3 regions of the Lactobacillus fornicalis genome follow, and region 3 is predicted to be linked to each of the others. Evidence: predicted binding sites of a transcription regulator. Region 3 holds the regulator's gene; each other region holds the start of a gene.
The links. The regulator NrdR, encoded in region 3, represses ribonucleotide reductase genes. The targets are predictions, from matches to a motif close to ACACNATATATNGTGT.
Positions count from the first base shown of each region.

Region 1 (5,863 bases), on a different contig from region 3:
CAACCAACATTAGTATTATTAATGTAAGGAGTCATATCTTGTAAATAGCCTCCCTGCGCAGCCGTATAAAGATACCCTGCATAAGACTGTGCAATAGTAGGTAAATTATTTGGAGATTGTAATGTGTTCTGCACTTTAGATTTTATATCTTCATATGAACCCTGATATTCCAATTTAACTTTGATATTAGGATTTTGTTTTTCAAATTCTTTAGTTAACTCTTGCAAATTATTTTGCAAGGGACCAACCATCGCATTCCAAAAAGTAATCGTAGTTTTTTTACTAATTTTTTTAGGAATATTAACTGAAGATGTCGTATTCTTCTTATTATTAGAACATGCTACAACTGTCAGCATAGTTATAACCAATGTTACTAATGTAGCAATTTTCTTTAATACTTTCATAAGCCCTCCCTAAAATAACTCTAACCTCATCGAGTTACATTTTAGCATCTCCATCTGCAAATAAAAGCCTTATTTTATAAAGTTTTTCATGCTACAATTGGTAATGAGTTCTTAATTTATACGCTTAATGACATAAAAAAGAGTGTTAGTTTTTCACTAACACTCTTTTTTATCAAATCACTTGGTATCCAGCAGATTCTAATCGTTCTTTAACAGCAGGCAAGCTAACTTTCATTGCTTGCGAGGCTTGTTTCAGGGTCATCACTCTGCCAACGGTTTCCACCATATTGGGTATTTTAAAATGATCAAAACCTAATTCCAACAGTAAATCTAAAAAGTCATCATATTTATCAATATATTTTTTTACTGGAGTAGAAAAATCTATCTTTTTATTCGAACTATCATAACTAGATAAGTCCTTAGACCATACATTTAGCTGAGTTTTTGCAGCATCTGACATTCTTTCTACACTCCAAGCAGGAGACCATACAAGTTTAATTTCACAAGATTTAATTTCAGGTATCGACAAAACGGCTTCTTTAATTGCATTATCTAAAACGCCACTTAAAGGACAACCCATAACAGTTAAAGTCATCGTAACTGTACAATCATTATTATCATTTAAATCTATTCCACAAATTAATCCTAAATTTACAATATCAACATATAACTCTGGATCAATTACAGTTTGAAGTTTTTGGATTATTTCGTCCACTAATTTCAATTGCTTTTCTTCCATACTCCCACCTAGTGAACCAAGTTTTTCCAAATAACAACTTTTCCTGCCTTAAAAGAAGCTGGCACATCAATAATTCTTTGGTTAGACGAACCTCTAAATTGTAAAGTTAAGTCCTTTAAATCTTCTTCAAATCGGCCATCAACTAAAATGTCTATTTTAGACAATAGTTCTAGCTTATCTTCTGACTCTTGCATCAATTCATCCCAAGTATATCCTGACCAAGACCAAATATCCTTTTTGTGTCCAAATTCTTTACGAATACGATTAACTATCTTTAAACATACTTGTGTGTTTAAAAATGGCTCTCCTCCAAGTAAAGTAAGACCTTGTACATAATCTTCAGACATATCTTTAATAATTTGATCTTCTAATTCTTGCGTATAAGGGCGACCGTAATTAAAGTTTTGGGCAACCAAGTTATAACAGCCTGGGCAGTCAAACAAGCACCCTGACACATATAAACTGCACCGTACACCTTCACCATCAACAAAATTAAAAGGTTTATAGTCAGCTATTTTTTGAAGTGAATGTTCACTAGCTAACCATTCTTTTGGTTTAGGATCTTTAGGTTTATGCTTACGCAATTTTCTCGCTGCACGATCTTTTTTTATATTAGGCAAATATTGGTTACTATCAACAAAAATAGTATCTCCACCAACATTTACTTTAATGTAATTATGACGAATATCTGGTCCTTCTTGAGCATTCTGGTCTCTACTTGGCATCTTGAATTTTTTCCTCTTCTTGTGCTTGATCTCTTACCATACCTAAACTCATATGCTTAGCTCTGTGAGCAATTTCTTCATGACGACCATGAACCATTGGACGTTTAAGTGGGTTACCTAAATAACCACATGTCCGCTTTACACAGTCACAAGTTTCAGGATCATGGTTTCCACATACTGGACATTCAAAACCTTTAGCAGTGGCTTTAAATTCTCCTGCAAAGCCACACTTGAAGCATCGATCAATTGGAGTATTGGTACCGAGGTAACCAACTTTATCATAACCAAAGTCCCATACAGCTTCCAAGGCTTTAGGGTTTTGCTTTAAGTTAGGATATTCACAGTAGTGAATGAAACCACCAGCAGCATATGGAGGGTAATCTTTTTCGAATTCCAATTTTTCAAATGGGGTTGGATGTTTACGCACATCATAGTGGAAACTATTAGTATAGTATTCTTTATCAGTAATATCTTTTACTTTACCAAATTTTTCAGTATCAAGCACACAGAATCTATCAGTTAAACTTTCAGATGGTGTTGAATAAACAGAATAGTGGTAGTGATACTTTTCAGTCTTTTCCCAATATGCACACCAATCATGCATCCGTTTAACAATTTCAACTGTAAAGTCATGAGCTTCCTTGTTGTGTTCCCAATTAGGGCCATAAAAGACAGTACCTACTTCATACAAACCAATGTAACCAAATGAGACAGTACAACGACCATTTTCAAATAATTGGTTAACATCTTCATCTGGCTTCAATCGCTTACCAAATGCCCCGTTTTCATATAATACTGGTGCATTTTCTGGCTTAGCTTCACGACATCTTGCAGCCTTAATATTCATTGCATCATGAACTAATTGAACCTTATCTTCAAAAATTTTCCAGAATAAATCCTTGTCACCACGAGATTCCATTGCAATTCTTGGCAAGTTTAAGGTAATAACACCTAAATTCATTCGTCCAGAATTTACTTCTTTGCCATTCTTGTCTTTCCAACCTTGCAAGAATGAACGACAACCCATAGGTGCTTTAAATGATCCAGTTAGACGCTTAATAGTGTCGTAACTTACAACGTCTGGATACATACGATAAGTAGCACATTCCAAAGCAATTTCCTTAACATCATAATTAGGATCACCTGGATTTAAGTTTAAGCCCTTCTTTAAAGTGAAGACTAACTTAGGGAAAATAGCTGTCCGCTTATCTTTACCTAAACCAGCTAAACGAATCTTCAAGATATCTTTTTGAATTTCTTTTTCAATCCAATTTGTACCTAAACCAAAACCTAAAGTAGTAAATGGTGTTTGACCTTGACTAGAAAACATAGTGTTGATTTCATATTCAAGACTTTGCATTGCATCATAGATATCTTTTTGAGTACGCTTTTTAGCAAAAGCCTTAGCCTTTTCTTCATCGTCAATGAATTCTTTGGCTTCTTCCAAGTGGTGATCGTAATTCTTTTGAGCAAATGGTGCTAAAACTTCATCAGCTCTATCAAATGAACAGCCACCATATTGACTTGAAGCTACTTGAGTAATAATTTGTGCAACTTGGCTTGTAGCAACACCAATTGAATTAGGGCTAGTCATAAAGGCATTTCCAACCTTAAATCCATTAGTAAGCATTTCTTTAAAGTCAATTAAACAGCAGTTAGTCATTGGTGAAAGTGGAGTGTAATCCAAATCATGCCAGTGAATATCACCACGTAAGTGAGCTTTAGCAATATGTTCGGGCATCATTGTTAGACCTACAGTTTTACCAACAGTACCAGCAGTCAAATCACGTTGAGTTGAAAAGATTTCACTATCTTTATTGGCATTTTCGTTAACAATTGAAGGATCACCTTCAATCATTCTCTTTAAACGTGCTTTAGTATCAATTTGTTTCTTCCAGTCAGCATCGTCTTTTTTACGATATTCAATATATGCTTTAGCTTCATCTACAAAACCTAATTTAGTTAAATTATCAACAAAGCTTTCTGCAACTTCTGCACCTGAAACCGTATCTTTCATTGCTAAATCAGAAAAAATCGCCTTTAAAATTTCAACTTCATGATCTTCAAGCTTTAAATTATGAATTACTAAATCTAATTTATAAGTTTCAAAATTAGTTTTGGTTGAATCTCTTTTTACAAGATATTGTGGCTTCTTCATAGCTTCAACAATCATCTTTTTACTAGGCGTCTCTTTAAGCATGTGTCCGGTTCCTCTCATAAGTTATAATCATTATAGATACATAATAGCACGAAAGCACAAGATATTGTATTACAAATTTTTGGCGCTAATATATATTGTAGTTAGCAAAAACCACTACTCTCATACTTTTTGCACCTAGCAAAACAAATTCTAAATTTTTTTGTATAGAAAAAACCACACTATTTAGTGTGGTTTTCTACTAGATATAGACATTTATATTATACTAACTTACCTTGTTCAATTAATGCCGCAACTTCAGGTTGTACATGTTGATATTTTTTAACTGTTTCTTCGTAATTAATAAAGTATAGCTTATACCAAACAAGAAAGGTATAAATTGCCCAAATTTGACGACGATGAGAACCATCACCTTTAAAGTTTTCATCTAACAAATCAATAATCTTTTCTTGTTCAAAAATGTCATTAACGAAATCTTCACAGAAAAGTTTACGAACTTGTTTATAAAATCTTTCTTCTTTGAGCCATTGTTTAATTGGTGTTGGGAAACCTAACTTAGGTCTTTTAGCCCATTCTTCAGGTAAAACTCGTTCACTCGCTTTTCTCAAAGCATACTTAGTATCATGCTTATTTACTAAATACTTAGTAGGAATAGAGTTAGCTAATTCTGCAATCTTTCTATCAAGATATGGTACACGCAACTCAAGAGAGTGGGCCATTGAAATTTTATCAGCTTTTTGCAAAATATCATTTAACATAAAGTGATGTAAATCAATATATTGCATTTGCTTAACATTATCTAAGTCTTTAACTTTCTTAAAGTCTTCCTGATAAAGGCCATTAGTAGTTAATTCATTGCGATAAGTTGGTTGAAGCATACTATTAGCATCATCACTTGAAAAGATTGTTGGGTGATCCATATCATAAATTACTGATTGACCAACATAAAATTCACTTGGTTTAGCCAAATTAGTGTACATATGTACCTTACCTGGAAAATTAGGCATTTTCTTAATACCCTTAGCTAAACTAACTTTTACTCCTTTAGGTAACTTTTTAAGGCCTGAAGTAAAGACCTTAATCACATTGTTATGTGTATGCATGCCATAATTTACATAACCTGCAAATAATTCATCTGCACCTTCTCCAGATAATGCAACAGTAACATGCTTACGAGCTAATTTTGAGAGATACCATAAAGGAATAATAGATGGGTTAGCATCTGGTTCATCCATATGATATTGCATTTCAGGAAAATCTCTCATTGCTTCATCAGCATCTACTTTATCTGCAAAGAAATGCCACCCTTTAATATCAGCTAAAGCTTTAGCTTTTGAAGCCTCATCATAAGTAGAATCATCAAAACTGATTGAGAAAACATCATCAGGATTAAGCAAACTAGTTACAAAGCTTGAATCTACACCTTCAGACAAAAAGGCACCTACTGGAACATCTGCATTATGATATAGTTCTACAGTTTCTTTGAGATCTTCGTTAATTTTATCTAGAGTTTCTTCAAAGCTTAAATTGTTTTCTTTATATTCTGCATCCCAATACTGCTTAATGTCCATCTGGCCATCTTTAAATTTGAAATAATGACCTGCTGGGAAACGGTAGACCCCTTTAAAGAAAGTTTCTTTCAAATCATTATATTGATTCATCAAGTATGGCTTTACAGCTTCTACATTAAGCTCTTTTTGAAAATCAGGATAAGCCAAAAAGCTCTTTAATTCACTACCTACTAATAATTTTCCGTCTTTATTTTGGTAGTACATTGGCTTAATTCCAAAGAAGTCACGCGCACCATACATTGACTTTTCTTCATCATCCCAAATGA
Region 1 covers NZ_JBLTIM010000021.1:24,076-29,938, forward strand. The annotation lists gene ACNDLV_RS05495 (extracellular solute-binding protein) at 1-404, opposite strand, end outside; gene ACNDLV_RS05500 (metal-sulfur cluster assembly factor) at 577-1,143, opposite strand; gene nrdG (anaerobic ribonucleoside-triphosphate reductase activating protein) at 1,152-1,868, opposite strand; gene nrdD (anaerobic ribonucleoside-triphosphate reductase) at 1,858-4,068, opposite strand; gene asnB (asparagine synthase (glutamine-hydrolyzing)) at 4,287-5,863, opposite strand, start outside.
Region 1: a site for NrdR is predicted at 4,245-4,260, ahead of nrdD (anaerobic ribonucleoside-triphosphate reductase). Genes of this name have one in related genera too.

Region 2 (5,863 bases), on a different contig from region 3:
CGGTGATATTTTCTTCAAGAACACTTCCGCTCCAGCTTGGGTAGCAATTATTCTTTCCATTGTTCTTTGGTGGGTACTTTATAAAACACCATTCGGTTTGCGACTTCGTTCAGCAGGTGAAAATCCACAAGCTGCCGATACAATGGGGGTTAACGTTTATAAAATGCGTTATGCTGGTGTTTTAATCTCCGGTTTACTCGGTGGTATCGGTGGTGGGGTCTTTGCCCAAGCCATTTCTGGTAACTTTAGTGTTTCAACAATTGTTGGACAAGGTTTCATGGCTCTAGCTGCTATGATTTTCGGTAAGTGGGATCCAATTGGGGCAATGCTTAGCTCCTTATTCTTTGGCTTTGCACAAAGCTTGAGTATTATCGGAAGTCAATTACCTTTCATCTCTCACGTACCATCTGTTTACTTACAGATTGCACCTTATGTAATTACTATAGTTGTTTTAGTAGCATTCTTTGGTAAAAGTGTTGCTCCTGCTGCAGATGGACAAACTTACATTAAGTCTAAATAATATCAAAAGAAGTTTTCGATTTTCGAAAGCTTCTTTTTTGACTTTTGGGCTATACCAGTCTATAATGGACTATACCAATGTGAGAGGAGTAATATTTATGAAAATCATTGTAACTAAAGATAAAATCACTGGTGCTGCAAAAGCTTTTGAAATATTTTCCCGAGAAATAAAAGCTGGAGCAAAAGTATTAGGCTTAGCAACCGGCTCATCTCCAATTGAACTATACCAAAATATGGTTAACAGCGATTTGAACTTCTCCAATTTAACTAGTATTAATTTAGATGAATATGTTGGTTTAAGTCCACAAAATAAACAGAGTTATTGGTACTTTATGAATGAACATCTTTTTAAAGCTAAGCCATTCAAGCACTCATATCTACCTGATGGTCAAACTAACAATATTGCAGCTGAAGTTGAACATTACAACCAAATAATCAAGGAAAATCCAATTGATATTCAACTTTTAGGAATTGGTCGTAACGGACATATTGCCTTTAACGAACCTGGAACTTCTTTTGACAGTACAACGCATGAAGTCAAGTTAACACAAAGTACAATCGAGGCTAATGCTCGCTTCTTTGATAACATTGATGATGTGCCTAAATCTGCCATCTGTATGGGAATTGCTTCAATCATGTCAGCTAAAAAAATTGTTTTATTAGCTTATGGCGAAAAAAAGCGTTGGGCAATTAAAAACATGATTGAAGGGCCAATTACAGAAGAAATGCCAGCTTCTATTCTTCAAAAGCACCCTGATGTAACTATTATTTGTGATGAAGCAGCAGCCCAAGATCTAGATAAAAAATATTTAGCTTAGTAAAATTAAATAACAAAATTGAGTCAAGCAGGCTGTTTTTTCTGCTTGACTTTTTTGATTGTTATTAAATAAAAAAAATGCTTGTAGCTCCCCATATCTTGAATTACACTATAGAAAGCAAACTATATCTTGTGATATTAAAGAAAGAGCGTGATGACAGTTATTGTATTAAGTGGGCCAATTGGAGCCGGTAAATCCAGTTTAACCTCTATTTTAGCAGAGCATTTAGGGAGTAATGCTTTTTACGAAGATGTTTCAAAAAATCCTGTTTTGCCTTTGTACTACAAGGATATGAAACGCTATACTTTTTTGCTTAATACCTATCTGCTCAATAAGCGTTTAGCACAAATTAATGAAGCTTTATCCGAAAACAACCCTAATGTTGTTTTAGATCGTTCCATTTATGAAGATGCATTGTTCTTCAAGATGAATGCTGACAGTGGTATTGCTGATCCAACTGAATGTGATATTTACGTTGATTTAGTACATAACATGATGGAAGATGTCCCCGGAAATCCTCATAAAAAGCCAGATTTACTTATTTATATTAATGTATCGTTAGATACCATGCTAAGCCGTATTAAACGTCGTGGTCGTGAATTTGAACAGCTTGAAACAGATCCAAGTTTAAAAGAATACTATGCACGTTTGCGTAATTACTACGAACCTTGGTATGAAAACTATTCAGAATCACCAAAAATGGTAATTGATGGCGATAAATATAATTTTGTCGATAATGAAGATGACCGCAAGGCTGTTTTAGAATTAATCGATAATAAGTTAAAAGAATTGGGTAATTTATAATTTATCTAACAAAGAAGGAACGTGATGACAGTTATTGTATTAAGCGGGCCAATTGGAGCCGGTAAATCCAGTTTAACCTCTATCTTATCTAAATATTTAGGCACTCAACCTTTCTATGAAAGTGTTGATAATAATCCAGTTTTGCCTTTATTCTATAAAGATCCAAAGAAATACGCATTTTTACTACAAATTTTCTTTTTAAATACGCGTTTTCATAGTATTAAAGCCGCATTAACTGACGACAATAATGTTTTGGATCGCTCAATTTATGAAGATTCACTATTCTTTCATATGAATGCAGATATTGGTCGTGCAACCAAAGAAGAAGTTGCAACTTATGATGAATTACTAGATTCAATGATGAAAGAACTTGAACACATGCCAAAGAAGCATCCAGACTTATTAGTTCATATTGATGTATCATATGAAACAATGATTAAGCGTATCCAAAAGCGTGGTCGCGAGTTTGAACAACTTGATTATGATCCAACTTTAGAGGATTACTATAAGCGCTTATTAAGCTACTATGAACCTTGGTATGAAAACTATGATTACTCACCAAAAATCAAAATTGATGGTGACAAGTTAGACTTTATGGCAAGTGAAAAGGATCGCCAAGAAGTTTTGGATACAATTATTGCAAAACTTAAAGAAATGGATAAATTACCTGAAGATTGGACACCTAGTCATAACTAATAGAAAAAGCTGATATTATCTTCTGCTTGAGGATATATCAGCTTTTTATTTATTCAGTTTTAGCAACAAATAACTCTTTAATTCTCTTATCAAATAGCATTGCATATTTATTTTTAATGTTTTAAAAATATTTTTATTATGATAATATATTTATAACTTAGCCCATCATCTAGCCTTTTATTAGAGGTGATTTAATGAGTATTATTAAAGTTAACAACCTATCATTTAGCTATGATAATAGCGATAAAGTTATTTTTTCTAATTTAAATCTTAATTTAGACAGTTCTTGGAAACTTGGGTTAGTTGGGAGAAATGGTCGTGGAAAAACAACATTCCTAAATTTATTACGTAATGAGCTTCAAGGACGCGGAGAAATTTTAACTAGCATAACTTTTTCCTACTTTCCTGCTCCAATTGCTAATCCTAGCAATCTAGTTTTATATGAGCTTCAAAGTCAAATTAACTTTGAGGTCTGGCAATTAGAGCGAGAATTGAACTTAATGCAACTCAATCCAGATTTGATTTGGCAACCATTTAATACTTTAAGTGGTGGCGAACAGACTATGATTTTATTAGCAGTATCATTTGTTAATCAAAATTCTTTTGCCTTAATTGATGAGCCAACTAATCACTTAGATGCAGCTAATAGAAGGCAAGTTGCTAATTACCTAAAAAAGCATAAGGAAGGATATATTATTGTCAGCCATGACCGTGACTTCTTAAATGAGGTTGTAAATCACGTTCTAGCAATTGAAAATAATGAAATTCATTTATACCAGGGTAACTATGCTAGTTATGAAGCGACTAAAGACAAGCGTGATAAATATAATCAAGACAAAAATATCAAACTAAAAAGCGAGATTGCTTCACTTAAAAAGAGTGCTAGTCAGATTAAGAATTTTTCTGAAAAATCAGAAAAAAACAAAACCGCCGCTGCCCACAAAAATGAAATCCATGCCGATATCAATAAGGGCTTTTATGGCCATAAAGCGGCCAAAATAATGAAACGCTCGATAACTATGCAGCAACGAGTAAATAAAAAAATAACTGAAAAAGAAGGCCTTTTAACTAATATTGAACAAGCTCCAGACTTATTAATGAACTTTAGTCCTAATTACCACCAAACTCTCTTAGAATTGCAACACTTAAGTTTAAAGATTGCCAATAAGTCTTTATTTCATGATTTAAATTTAATCATTAAAAATCATGGTATTGTTGCCTTAGAAGGAAAAAATGGCTCCGGTAAGTCTACACTATTAAAATTTATTTTGAATAAGTCTAAAGCTGAAGCTAGTGGAAAAATAATCTTAGCGAATGGATTAAAAATTTCTTATTTGCCACAAACTTTTTCAACTTATACAGGCACCTTAAAGGAGTTTTCTGAAAAAGAGCGTATTCCATATTCTGATTTACTGAATAATTTGAAAAAAATGGGTTTCCCACGAGATGACTTCACTTTAAAAATTGAAGACATGAGTATGGGCCAACAAAAAAGAGTAGCTCTTGCAAAATCACTAGTTGAAGAAGCTGACTTTTATTTGTGGGACGAGCCAGCAAATTATCTAGATGTTTTTAATCAAGATCAATTGATTAAGCTACTCAAGCAAACTAGGCCTGCTATGCTTTTAATTGAGCATGATAAGTATTTCATCGAGCAAGTTGCCGATAAAAAGATAAAGTTAACTAGTTAGTTTGCAAAAAAATAGCATCCATGTGGATGCTATTTTTTATACCTTAGTTAACTTCAATTCGCGGTCGAATAACTTATGCATTTCAGGAGTTAAATTATGGGCAATAAAGATGACAGTAGCCGAACTTTGCAATAAATTCTGCAAAATAATTTGCGTATTCTTAGAATCAATTGCACTAGTCCCTTCATCAATTAAGACTAACTTACTTTCATAAACTTGGGTCCGGGCCAAGACCACCTTTTGTTTTTGCCCACCTGATAAGTTATTTTTATCTAAATCAACCTTAGTTTTAATTCCTTGAGGGAACTTAGTTAAATCAGTACCTAATTGAACTTTTTCAGCCCAATATTTTGCTTTTTCATTCAAAGAATCATTAAAAAGCGTAATATTTTCTTGAATTGTCCCAGGGAATAAGACTGGATCTTGTGGAATATAACCTATTTGATTTAGGTTAGGCTTGAGGAACTTACCATTTTTATCTTTGAAGGTAATTTGTCCACTACTTGGCGTTAGTTCATCTAAAATCAGCTTAAATAGTGTTGACTTCCCTGCCCCACTTTCACCCGTTAAGAGAATCTTCTCTCCTTGTTTAACTTCAAAATCTGGAAAGCGCAGTTGTTCACCATTAGGGAAGTTAAGAGTCAAATTTTGACCAGAAACAGTAGCAAAATCAGCCAAGCTATCACTAGCAACTTCAGTATCTACTGTTGCCATATTAGCAGTAATTTTTTTGTTTAATTGCTTGCTAGATTGAATTAAAGTAATCTGACTAACAACAGTAAATAAACCAGTAAAAATAACACCTGAAAAATTACCAATGCTAAAGAAGGCACCAAATGGCATACTTTTAGTTATTATCAATAATCCAGCTGTAAAAATAATTAATACTTGAGCTGAACCATTAACTAAATTATTAAAGATTGAAGTTTGACTAACCTTTTTTGAACGATTAACGTTTGCCTTTTCCAGCCTATTCGAGCTCTTAGCTAAAACCTGAAACAATTTTGACTTAACATTATAACGTTTCAAAATTGCGATTCCCTTAAACCACTTTTCAATCGTATCAAGGTATGCTTGATTATTTTCAGAAACAGCAACAGTCGCTTTTTCAAGTGGCTTTGAGATAAGCTGTGGCAAGACAAACATCACTACTGCCAAGATTAAAATTAAAACCACTAATATCCAGCTATAAGTAAAAACAATGGCAATTGAAAATACAATATTAAAAATTGAACTGATAATTTTGTATAGCGGAGTTAAGAAATTATCGTTCATCATATTTAAATCATTAGTTAATGAGTTTTGAACATCAGTTATTTTGGTAGTTTCCTTTTG
Region 2 covers NZ_JBLTIM010000001.1:63,641-69,503, forward strand. The annotation lists gene ACNDLV_RS00275 (ABC transporter permease) at 1-520, shown strand, start outside; gene nagB (glucosamine-6-phosphate deaminase) at 618-1,337, shown strand; gene ACNDLV_RS00285 (deoxynucleoside kinase) at 1,488-2,141, shown strand; gene ACNDLV_RS00290 (deoxynucleoside kinase) at 2,166-2,837, shown strand; gene abc-f (ribosomal protection-like ABC-F family protein) at 3,032-4,528, shown strand; gene ACNDLV_RS00300 (ATP-binding cassette domain-containing protein) at 4,565-5,863, opposite strand, start outside.
Region 2: a site for NrdR is predicted at 1,457-1,472, ahead of ACNDLV_RS00285 (deoxynucleoside kinase). Genes of this name have one in related genera too.

Region 3 (5,863 bases):
AATTTCATGAGCAATAGTTGCACCAATACCACCATAATTAGCAGCCCGGCTTTGCTTTAAATCATAAAATGGAGCTTGCAAAATTCCAGCTGGGAAAGTAATATCATTTCTTTGTGGATCATAACAAGCATTATTCATATTTCCAGGCATGAGCCATACATTTCGGTTTACAGGTTTAAATAATTTTGACAAATTATATTTTGCCCGAATAACTGAACAAACTTTTTGGTTTTCATACAGACTAACTGTAGGCTCAACTTTTAATTGATCATAAATTGCTTCTAACTTTTCTGGATATCCAATTTTTAAGACCAAAGCATTCAATTTTACAATTGCTTTATCTTTAGTAGCTTGCGACAACCAAGTATTATTAGCAATTCGACTTTCATAAACCTTAATCATCTGCTTAATCATTTGAGTGATGTCAGCTTTAGCAGCTTGTCCTAAATATTTTTGACCATAAAATACCCCTAAAACTTCATCGAAAAAGTCATTGGTTAAGTAATAGGCCTGTCTTTGAACTGGAGGTAATTCTGCAACGCCACTAACAGCTTGACGAAATGGAAAGGCTGCTTCGCGCATTTCTTGTGACAATAATTTAGCGCTATTATTAATAAACTTCATCAGCATCCAACCCTTAATTTGATCAAAATTATCAGGGTTAAATAAAGCTTCGATTTTATCTAAATAACGCGGTTCCATGACAATTACACGCTCAGGTAACTTATCAAAGAGAGTTTCAAGATAAGTTTTAATTGCAAATGACTTAAATTTGATCAAAAATTCAGCCAAACTAATTGGATTATAACAAGCTGGATAATCAGACCACTCTTCGCTTGATTTAACAACTTTGGCTAGTTTTTGATCAAAAATAAGACCTGACTTGATTATTACTTCAGCTTCAGCTGTTTCAACTCCAGCTAATTCCAATAAGTGTTGCGTCTGCTTAGCCAAAATTTGCAATAACTTTTCAGCATCAGGAGCCTGATATGAACTTGTATCTGGTAAGAAAGTACCTGGTCCAGCAAAATATAGGGCATGCTTTTGGGTATTTTTCATATCCGCATCCACTTCAAAAGCGAATGGTAAAATTACTGCTGAATTAAGAATTTGGTTTAGATTGCTTGCAGCCAGGGTATTAAAATCAGAAAAATCCTTTAAAGCAAGTAACTCATGTAAATCGGCCTGAATTGGTGCAGTCTTTTCAGCATTTCTTTGATCAATATTCAAAGCTAGCTTATAAAAATCCACTGCTTTAGCCAAATTTGGCACACTGTTAACATCTTCTTTACCAGCTAATAAGGCAGCTAAATCATCTTTCATCCGCTTTTCAATTCGCATGTCGATTTCAGTATTAACACCAATTTCAGTTCGATCAGCAGGAATCACAGCATCTTTTTGCCATGCTGAATTAACAGCCAAATATAAATTATCTTTAGGGCTAACATTTACATCCGCTTTAGTTAAATCGCCAGCTCCTCCACGAACTTGCAAAATATTTTTCATATTATCATACCTCCTGCTCTAACTTTATTGGTCTAAGCGAAGATTCTTACCGCCAACATCTACTTCTTTACCTAAAAACTTAATGCGCTGCATCAACCGCTTGGCTTTTATGGGCTCAATATTATTTCGAGTTTCTTCAAAATGCTTTTCAAGATCATCAAATGTTAAATTAGAGCTAAAGAAAGTTGGCAATAAGTTATCCATTCGATATTGCAAAATAACGCCTAATACATCATCTCTTGACCACTGTGACAAAGATTCTGCACCAATATCATCAAGAATCAAAATGTCAGTTTTACTAATTCGCGCAACTTCTTCATCGAGATTCTGCTCTTTAATATGAGTGCTCAAATTAGCAAAAAAGCTTGGGGTGTGAAGAAAGATAACTTTTTTCCCCATTTCAGCTAAGGCACGTGCAAGCCAGGCAAGTAAAAAGGTCTTGCCTACGCCAAAATCTCCTTGTAAATAAAGCCCTTGACTGTAATCCTGATTTTGAATGTCCATTAAAAAATTACTGATTGCTGTAATAGCCTCTCTACGATCATCATTTGGAATAATATCTGTACTTTTAACGTGTCGATATCTTTTGGGAACATCTATTAACTCTAAATGCTGATTTGCCTTCTGCTTTATCAAGTCTTTGCTTTTTTCCTTCGTTGGGGCATAAGCCAAATCAATTGTAGAACCATGCAAAATCAGCTTAGGCAAATAGCCAGGGATTGGATTAGATCCATTCTTAGCTGCCTCTTTTTGTTGATGAAATTGAAAAATATTGTTTAAACTTGAAAGAACAACTTCCTTAGGAACATGATTTTGGTTAATAAAAGCCTGTACTTCTGAATCTTGCAAAGCTTCATTAATCAAAGCTTTGCTATCAATCTTTCTATCTTTACTATTCTGAGTAAATGTACTACCCAGTAAATCATTAATTTTTTCCATAACCTAATCCTTTGGATCAAACTTCTGCAGATTTTTCATTATCTCAGATAAATCTTGCTCATCAGCAGAACCTACACTAGCTTCTTTATTAATCTTATCTTGGGCAAGTTTTTTCTTCCAATCAGTTCCTTGCTCAACTCTCTTTTTGCGAGTTTTAGTTACTTTTCGCTTCTGCCATTCACGGGTGAATTCAAGAGCAGCTTCAGGAGTAGTAACTTGATGTTGAAGCCAAGAATTAGCGATACGCCCAGTAATGTTATCAGATAGAACTGAATCATAATCTAGGCATGTTTTAATTAAAATATTAACCCATGCATCAGGCAAATTATAATTAAGTTGCAGACGGCGAATAACATTACGCTCATTATATGTAACAAAGCCACCCTTTTGTAATTTCAAAGTTTCTAAAAATTTTAGAGGTGTTAAACTTTTGGCCATCTCCAACAATTCACGTTCACTTTGATTCAAATCAACTGATGAATTATTTTTTACATCACCACGTTTAAATGCTTGAGCTATTTGCTTTTGACTTTGATTTTGAGTCGCTAATTCATTTAAGCGATATTGCATTTGCTTTATATTCAACTGATCTTGCCCTGCAACAATAGTAGTGGCAACTTGATTAACAAAATCTTGTTCAGAAAGTCCATAAAAATGCATTAATTGAGCCATTTGCCCAGCATGACTATCAACTTCATCTGCTGAAATACCATATTTACTAAAAAGATCTTTTACAAAATTCCAATCAATTGGACTCATCTTAGCTCTCACTAGATTAGTCGCTTTTTGATCTGCTAAATTTGCAGCATTTAAGACTTGTTCATCAGGATTAATAGCTTTTTCTGCTGATAGATGAAAAACATCAAAGAAGTCAGCAGAAACGTCTTTTCCCTCTTTAATAAAGCCAGGTAAAGTAGGATTAAATTCTTTATTCAAGTTTTGAAAACTTGTGGTTCCTACTTTTTCAAGCAATAAGCTACTCAACAAAAGAGTTTTAAAAAACTCACTTGCTTCTGGCACATCAACTAGCTGAAATGCCAAATAATCGCCTACTCCTAGCATCTCGCCATGAAAGGTTTTAACTAGGCCAGTTGCTTCTAATTTATGTAAGCTATTAAAGATATCTTCTAACTTTATATCCAATATTTCTTGTAGTTGATACAACTTTTTTCCTTGGCTTTTAATTGGAACGTGCTGGTAATCATTAATCAAAGTTAAATATAATGACAAGGCAATTGGCCCAATTAATGGTTGATATAAACGGGTCAATACTTGTTCTTGTTTTCTTGCTAAATCAACTTTATTTAAAACAAAATACGTTAATCTGGGATCAGCGTTTTTATACATCTATCTCACTTCGTTTTTAATTTGAGTGTTCATGTTTATCCATGATATCTTTCATTGTTTTCATGAAACCAGATATATCTTGGAATTGACGATAAATACTTGCAAAGCGAATGTAGGCAACATCATCTACATTTACCAATTCATTCATTACCAATTCACCGATTTCTTTAGATGAAATCTCACTAACACCTTGTTTTCTGATTTCATTTTCAACATGATCAACTAACTTATCTAATTGTTCACTAGTAACTGGACGCTTCTGCGCAGCAGCAGCAACACCTCGTAAAATCTTTTCTCTATCAAAAGGTTCACGCGTACCATCATTTTTTATAACCAATAGAGGCGTTTGCTCAACGCGTTCAAATGTTGTAAAACGATATCCACAATTTTCACATTCTCTACGCCTTCTAATTGTTCTTCCTTCATCAGTTGGACGAGAATCAATAACTTTAGAAGCATTTTTATGACAATTTGGACATTGCATCTTCTTTCTCCTTTACCTCTTGTAAAATTTTACTGAGCTTATCTTGTAATAATTCTATTGTACCAGTATTTGCAACGCTATAGGTGGCTAATTTTAATTTCTTACTTGTAGACATCTGACTCTTAATTCTAGACATTGCTTCTTCTTTACTTAATTTGTTTCTTCTCATCAAACGTTCTAATTGAACCTTCTCGGGAACATATATTAATAAGCTGGCATCATAATATTTTTGTTGATTACTTTCAAAGAGCAAAGGGACATCAACTATACATATCCCAGATTTAATGACAGCTTTCTTTTTTTCAATTTCGGCTAGAATCGCTGGATGTGTAATCTGATTTAACAATGCCAATTTTTCTGAATCATTGAAAACTATCTTTCCAAGTTTTTTTCTATTAACCCCACCATTTGAAAGCAAACATTCTTTTCCAAAGCTTTGAGCAATTCGATTTGTAACTTCAGTGTCTTTTTCAAGTAAATTATGAGCTATTTCATCACTATCAATAATTGGCAAGCCTTGATCTTTGAAATAGCTATCTGCTGTCGATTTACCTGATGCAATACCACCCGTTACGGCTAAATAAAAAGTCATCATTTCACCTCTTGGCACTTGGGACAAAAAGTTGTTCCTCGACCTGCTACTTTTGTCTTTTGCAAAACATTTCCACATCTAAAGCATTTTTCACCAGCGCGCCCATACACTTTTAAATATTTTTGATAACCACCGGTTTGCCCTTCTGCATCTAAAAACGTATGGACAGTTGTTCCTCGCTCTTTTATTGCCTGGGAAATAACCTGGTTAATAGCCAAATATAGCTTCTTTATTTCATTATCAGCCAAAGAATTAGCTGGCCGTTCAGGGTAAATCTCACTCAGCCATAAAGTTTCATCTACATAGATATTTCCTAAGCCAGATACTACATCTTGGTCAAGTAAAGTAGCTTTGATATTTTTCTTTTTATTTTTCAATGCTTGCTTGAAATAACTCAAAGTAAAATCATCACTTAAAGCCTCTGGTCCCAACTTCTTTATGCCAGTTTTTTCTTTTTCAGTTCCCGTCCTAATTAATTGCATACGTCCGAATTTTCTTACATCGTTATAACGCAAACTTGTTCCATCAGTAAAAATAAATTCCACATGATCATGTTTATCTTTTGCGTCTTGCGGGCTAGCTAAGCGATATTTTCCCTCCATTCTTAAATGGGAAACGATTGTTAAATTATCGCTTAGTCTAAAAAGTAAAAACTTGGCATAGCGATCAATTTTTATAATTTGCTTTTCTTTCAATTGATCAGAAAAAGATTCACTATCACCTATGATTATATTGGGATACCATACCTTGACCTCTTTAATTATTTTACCTAAAACTATCTCGTTTAATGTTTTACGAACAATTTCAACTTCTGGCATTTCAGGCATACTAATGCTCCTTTACTTTGCTTCATACCAGTCATGACCCCAATTAGAATCTGCAACAAGTGGTACGTCTAATTGAACTGCATTTTGCATTACTTCTGGAACGACTTTCTTTATAGTTTCTAATTCATCAGCTGGAACGTCAAAGATTAATTCATCATGAACTTGAAT
Region 3 covers NZ_JBLTIM010000005.1:161,024-166,886, forward strand. The annotation lists gene ACNDLV_RS01835 (M13 family metallopeptidase) at 1-1,506, opposite strand, end outside; gene dnaI (primosomal protein DnaI) at 1,531-2,445, opposite strand; gene ACNDLV_RS01845 (DnaD domain protein) at 2,449-3,792, opposite strand; gene nrdR (transcriptional regulator NrdR) at 3,809-4,276, opposite strand; gene coaE (dephospho-CoA kinase) at 4,254-4,868, opposite strand; gene mutM (DNA-formamidopyrimidine glycosylase) at 4,868-5,695, opposite strand; gene polA (DNA polymerase I) at 5,708-5,863, opposite strand, start outside.